DNA from 2 places in the Marinococcus salis genome. Region 2 is predicted to be linked to the other one. Evidence: predicted binding sites of a transcription regulator. Region 2 holds the regulator's gene; the other holds the start of a gene.

Region 1 (3,418 bases), on a different contig from region 2:
ATACGCTCCATGATCGGCATAACCGAAGCCGTAGCCGACTGTACATAGGAAATGGAGCCGGTCGGTGCGATCGCCAGGCGGTAGCTGTGGAACAATCCGTGCTCCTGCACCTGCTCCATCAGCTCTTTCCAGTCTTCCGCATCCGGCATAGCCATTCCTTCAAACAGGCCGGCAATCTTAGCCGAGGACGGCAGGTAGGAACGGTTCAGGTATTTCTTAAAGTAGGAGCCGTCCGCATAACTCGAGCCTTCGAATCCGTAAAACGTTTCTCCAGTTTCCTTTGCAAGCTCCATTGAACGCTGAATGGAATAGAAATTCATGGCCATAAAGAAGAAATCGGCGAATTCCCGTGCTTCCTCGCTTTCGTACGCGATATGGTTCTGCGCTAAAAAGCCGTGCAGGTTCATCGCTCCGAGACCAATCGATTTCATCATCTGGTTACCTCGGCGCACAGCCGGAGCATTCGTAATGTTAGTGTGCGTTGCTACATGGGTCAGGGAATCGGTAGCGAGTTTCACCGTATCCTTGATCGTTTTGTGCTTCATAACATTGGCGATGTTCAATGAACCGAGGTTGCAGGAAATATCGAGTCCGACTTCATCTTCCTCACCGTAATCCGTATAGCTTGATACTTCAGAGGCCTGCAGCACTTCAGAGCAGAGATTGGAAAATTTCACTTTGGAGACGTTATTCAAAGCATGCGCACGGTTCACGTTATCCTGGAACATCAAGTACGGATATCCGGATTCCGACCGGAGAATCGCCAGCTTTTCAAGCATGCGGCGGGCATCGACTTTGTCTTTTTTCACACGGTCGTCTTCTACGAGCTTGTCGTACATTTCGCTCATATCCATTTCATCAAGATGCTCCCCGTACGCCCGGTAAACGGTGTGCGGATAGAACAGGTACATATCCTTACCCTGGCGGGCAAGTTCAACGAATTTGTCCGGGATTACAACCCCGATCGACAATGTTTTAACACGCACATCTTCGTCAGCCGAAATTTTCTTCGAGTCCAGGAAGTCGTGGATGTCCCGATGGAAAATGTTTAAATAAGCTGCACCGGAGCCCTGGCGCTGTCCCATTTGGTCTGCGTAACGAAAGGCATTGTCGAGCAGCTTCATTACGCCGACGACGCCTTTTGTCGCGTTTTCTACGTCTTTAATGGCTTCGCCTTTTGCCCGAAGTTTCGATAAGTTCAGGGATACACCGCCGCCTACTTTGGACAGCTGCATGGAAATATCAACAGCCCGGGAAATATCGTTTAAAGAGTCATTTACTTCAAGCAGGAAGCAGCTGACTAATTCTCCGCGCCGTTTTCTGCCGGCATTCAGGAACGTCGGGGTACTCGGCTGATAATCCTGGCTCATCATCATTTCCGCAAACTGTTCGGCTTTCCCGGCGTCTCCATTGCCGAAATAAAGGGCCACAACAGCCACCCGGTCTTCATAGCGCTCAAGGATCATTTTCTGATCATTGGTTTTCAACGCATAGTCATTGTAAAATTTAAACGCACTCATGAATGAAGGAAAACGGAATTTCTTTTCATAGCACAGGTTGTAGACCCGCTCAATTTCTTCAAAAGAATACGCTTCAAGGAATTCTTTTTCATAAAAATCGTTTTCAAGCAGATAGTCGAGCTTTTCTCTCAGATCGTGAAAGAAAACAGTATGCTGGTTGACGTATTGAATAAAGTATTGGTAAACGGCTTCTTTGTCTTTTTCAAATTGAAAGGACCCGTCCTTTTGAAACATGATTTCATTGTTTAACTGGATCCAGTCGGTGGTTTGTGTTTGTTGCAACTTTCATCGCCTCCTCTGCGAAAATGGACACATCGTTTTTTGTTCCGCTCAGTTCGAATTTATGGAGTATAGGAACGTTGTAGTTTACTGCAATCTGGTTAGCGCTTTTCGCAAAATTGTCTCCCCATACTTTGTTTCCGCTCGACGCCACAGCAAGAAGCTGCTCTGCATGATCTTCAAGAAATGCTTCTGTGGATTCCGGAATATTTCCAAAGCCTTTCGTATAGGTGATAAGGATAAACGGTTCATCGATTTGTTCCGCTTCATTCAGACTGTATACCCGGTCAAACGGGATTTTTTCTGCGAAACGCTTCACGTTGCCCGTCATAGAATCAAAAATGATCGGTATCATCGAATCCCCTCCTTTATTTCTAAAATGTACGAACTTGTGTACATCCTTCTTATACCACTACTATATATGGTGTAATCTCCTTTTTCAACATACATGATATAGATATTTTTTCGTTTTATCCTCTTGACAATTAAAATCTCTGCTATACTTCCTTATGCTCTGCGATTCTACCCTGATAATTGTGCACATTTTCTGACAGAAAAAAATTCAGTAAGTAAGACCTGCTTCTATATCTAGATGTTTATAAAAACTGATACCGTATGCACTACTACATACAGGCATATATTTATTCCAGCGCGCTATGTACGGAGGGATAATTTTCGGTAAATTCTTGATACTTTCAGCTTATGGCAAAGAGCTGGCACGAATATATTTCAAACAAAAGCAGCCCGCGCCTGCACGGACTGCCTTTCCATATTTTATCACCTTTTCAGGCGGGGTCTTACCGTTCTTTCAATTGTACAAGCTCATTAACGATCCAGTAGGGATCCGGACGGGCCGCTTCCCAGACAGAGGCTGCCACCGTGCCATCCTGATCAATGACATAGGTCATGTCTGCAGGACAATAAGAATAGTAGCCGGTATCCCGCAGAGCTGCTTTAACCTCTGGTACCTCCTGAAGCAGGTAATCCCGGCAGGAGATGCACGCGTTGTACCACGAGGCTGCCACTGCATTTGTATCTGCAAGCACTTTCCCTGTAAACGGCATGTGCTTCGCCTCTTTTTGGAGAACAGATATCTGTTCAGCGGCAGCTACTACTACTTGGGCACCCATCTGCCTCAGCAAAGGGGATGCTTCTTCGTAGCTCCATAGTCTGTTTTTTTCTGCATGCATCCATCCGCCAAAACAGAAGAGAAGTACTACCGGCCCCTGAAGAAGAAGCTGATTTAAAGTAATATTATCTCCCTCAGTACCAGGGAGAGAGAATGCTGGTGCTCTATCTCCGATTCTAAGCCCCGGGCAGAGCGCCGGCCGTTTATCCTCATGCCATTCATTCCATAAGATGTTTTTTGCCCGGTGCAGCTGCGAACTCAGCACCTTTTCCCTTAATAGTGCCATGCCTGCAAGACTCCTTTCGGATCCCAATCGTCTGCTTTTCTTAGCTTTTAATCATCGTCCCTGTCGTCATCTTTTTCGTCGTCATGGTCGTCTTCAATATCCCTCGAAGCGATCGTACCGTCTGCATTATTTATGAAAAAGTCGCCTTCCTGTTCATTCGTTTCTACCGACAGATCATAGCCACTCTCTTCGCGGTCAAGTTCC
Region 2 (3,418 bases):
GCTTAATTTCATATTGTTATTCTGCATCACGTAATCGGTCAACACGTTGACCACTCCCGGGGATAAACGGTAGCTGAACAAAAGCTCTTCAACAAGGTAGATATCAGACTCCGGCACTGTGGCTCCGCCAGCAACAGAGCGAAGAAAAGTCACCGGGGAGGTTTGTTCATAAAACTGCTTCATCTGCTCCTGTTCAGACAGGGGACGTCCTTTTGCCGGGGTATGCTCCCTGTGTTCTGTTTGCGCACGATTCCCGAGCGCCGGGGGAGCTGCCCCGTGCTCCATGCGATAATGATTTTTCGATTTTCTGCGCAGGTCTTCTATATTTACTTCGTCGTCTGCCGATAAAGACTCCTGAATCACTTTTCCCATATCAATCGGTGAGAGCTGGTACACAAAAGCAAGACGGCGGACAGTCTGCTGCAGCGACGGCGTTAACAGCTGCGTGCTGTTAAGAAAGGAAGGAAGTGAAGCCTTTAATAGTTCCATATCGAACCCATTCTCTTCAAGCTGCAGACGCGATGGTTCACTGCCTCCTATAAATTCAGTCCCTTCTTCCGCCGGAGGCGGTTCGGAAGCCATTTCCGACGCATGCAGAGAAGCAAACACTTCATTGAAGGAAGCCGTAATTTCTTTTGCTTCTTCAGGTACAGCTGTAATACCGAAGCGCTGCCGCAGCTGAATGTATTTGTTTTTTCCGAGGCGATTATACAAAAATACGCTTAAAACGTCGTCCTGGAAAAAAGCCCGCGGCGACATTGGAGGCTGGATGTCATAAACAAATGTTTTGTCCTGCGCCTGTGTCTCTAATTCATAAACTCTGAGAAGGCCAATGCCTTCAAGCATGCGCCGGGCGGCATAAATTTCATTTAGAGGCATCTGCAAAAAAGCCATCAGCTCGTGATGGGTGGCTTCGGAGCTTTCATAGCAGTCTTTTTCCAATTTATTCTGCAGGGTCTGGTAGAGAGCGATCGCTTTGCTTCCAACTAACGGCTGGTAGAGCATAGACATTGTTTTATCGGTGCTCTCGCTGAATTCTTTGCTTGTGCGAACATAGTACCCGTCCACCGGTTTTACTTCCATCCAATGCAGACTCAAAGCGCCGCCCTCCTTTTTATGATTTAGATGAATCCTCTTTGTTTTCTTTATCAATCAGCTCTTTTAACTCATTGATAAATACATTTATATCACGGAACTGGCGGTAGACAGAAGCGAAACGGACATAGGCGATTTCATCAATATCTGCGAGTTCTTCCATGACAAGCTCTCCAGCTTCCTCGCTTTTCACTTCCGTCCGTCCCTCTTCCCGCAGTTTATTTTCCACCCTTGAGACAATACCCTCGAGCGTTTCCATCGGGATCGGCCGCTTTTCACAGGCCCTGATCAGGCCCCTTAGCATTTTTTCCCGGCTGAATTCCTCCCGGTTTCCATTCTTTTTCACTACGACAAGCGGCAGTTCTTCCACAATCTCAAACGTAGTGAAGCGGTGGTGGCACGTATCACACTGGCGACGGCGACGAATGGACCGGCCTTCATTACTCGGCCTCGAATCCAATACACGTGTGCCATTGGAGTAGCATACTGGGCACTTCATTATTATCATCTCCAATTTGATGGACGATCTCTATTTTTATTGGTTCTATCATATCACACTAGCTCCTGTCAGGAAGATGACAATTTGCGTATTTCTTTGAATTCCTCTTCCTGCGGGCAATAAAAAACCGTTCAAGCACATCGTATGCTTGAACGGTGTTCATATACGCGTTATAAGGCGTTTGCTTCCGGGCGCTGCACGCGGATAGGCCCTGTACCACGGGGTATCTCTATTGTTTCTTCTGCTTCGGCACCGAGTGAGCCTGCAATATATTTTGCTGCCGTGTTCGGATCAATGTGATCGCCGCACGTATACACGTCAATGCTGGCATAGCCATGCTCCGGAAAGCTGTGAATCGTCAAATGCGATTCTGAAATAATAACGACTCCGCTCACACCCTGCGGAGCAAATTTATGAAAGATTACTTCTCTTATTTCAGCGCCTGCTTTCAAAGCGGCGTTTACAAAAATACGTTCGATTGCGTTTACATTGTTTAAAGTTTCTTCGTCACAACCCCACAGCTCGGAAATGACATGGCGTCCCATTGTTTCCATGGTACGTTTCCCCCTTTGTTTCTTTTTCTTCCATCATTAGGTCGCTTTATTTCATCGGCCCGTCACGTTTTAAAGGTTACTCTGGGGGAAAGTTAGTCCAATTTGGCACTAACCCTTGCAGTAACCGTTAGCAGGCCTGGAGATGTCTGAAAAACATGCATTTTTGCCATTAAGTTCAACGACATGCAGGCACGAAATCCAGTATACGATGTTTATTTGCAATTTGCAACCAGTTTTCCAGTGCAGAGGCTTTGAACCTTGCATATCTCTCTTCAATGCTTATATACGCTTTGTAGCTTCCGCGTACGATATTGCAGAAAAATAAACAAAAAGCGCCCCGCTTACGGGACGCTTTCCCATATTGACGATCTTTAAAACGAAGCAACAGAAGAATAGCCTACAGCTGGTTCACCAACCATCTTTACCAAATCTACGACCCGGCAGGAGTAGCCCCACTCATTATCGTACCAGGCAAGCACCTTAACCTGGCGATCGTTGATTACCATTGTGGAGAGCGCGTCGATGATCGATGAATGTTCATTTCCATTAAAATCCGTTGAAACGAGCGGATCCTCACAGTAGGAAATGATTCCTTTAAGCTCTTGTTCTGATGCCGTCTTAAGCGTTTGGTTAATTTCTTCTTCCGTCACCGGACGCTTCATGTCAATTACCATATCCACAAGCGACACGTTTGGTGTCGGTACACGAAGCGCCATACCGTTCATTTTCCCTTCCATGGAAGGAATCACCTCGGAGAGCGCCTTAGCTGCCCCGGTAGACGTCGGGATGATCGACTGTCCGCAGGCTCTTGCCCGTCGCAGGTCTTTATGGGGGTTGTCCATGTTATTTTGATCATTTGTGTATGCGTGCACGGTCGTTATTAAACCGCTTTCAATTCCGATTTTATCTTCAAGCACCTTTACTACCGGCGCAAGGCAGTTTGTCGTGCAGGAAGCATTCGATATCACGTGGTGGTTTTCCGCATCGTAATCTTCTTCGTTTACGCCCATCACGATAGTGGTATCGACTTCTTTTCCCGGAGCGGTTAATACTACTTTTTTCGCCCCAGCTTCTATATGCATTTCAGCGTCCGGGCCGCGGTTGAATTTGCCTGTCGCTTCGACCACAATATCTACGCCAAGTTCTTCCCACGGAAGTTCAAGCGGATTTCGGTTTTGAAGCAGCCGGACCCTTCTACCGCCCACTACCATTTCGTCTCCTTCATATTTCACCTCAAGCGGAAACGGGCCATGCACACTATCATATTTCA

What was found. The regulator NrdR, encoded in region 2, represses ribonucleotide reductase genes. The targets are predictions, from matches to a motif close to AACACNATATATNGTGTT.
Region 1: the regulator NrdR is predicted to act here: its motif matches at 2,211-2,228, upstream of nrdI (class Ib ribonucleoside-diphosphate reductase assembly flavoprotein NrdI).

The regions. Positions count from the first base shown of each region.
Region 1 covers NZ_JBQOJB010000022.1:11,037-14,454, forward strand. Annotated here, with positions in the region: gene nrdE (class 1b ribonucleoside-diphosphate reductase subunit alpha) at 1-1,754, opposite strand, end outside; gene nrdI (class Ib ribonucleoside-diphosphate reductase assembly flavoprotein NrdI) at 1,759-2,154, opposite strand; gene ACTTK6_RS14215 (redoxin domain-containing protein) at 2,597-3,214, opposite strand; gene ACTTK6_RS14220 (PepSY domain-containing protein) at 3,262-3,418, opposite strand, start outside.
Region 2 covers NZ_JBQOJB010000013.1:54,192-57,609, reverse strand. Annotated here, with positions in the region: gene ACTTK6_RS11625 (replication initiation and membrane attachment family protein) at 1-1,098, opposite strand, end outside; gene nrdR (transcriptional regulator NrdR) at 1,115-1,594, opposite strand; gene speD (adenosylmethionine decarboxylase) at 1,765-2,148, opposite strand; gene ACTTK6_RS11610 (glyceraldehyde-3-phosphate dehydrogenase) at 2,520-3,418, opposite strand, start outside.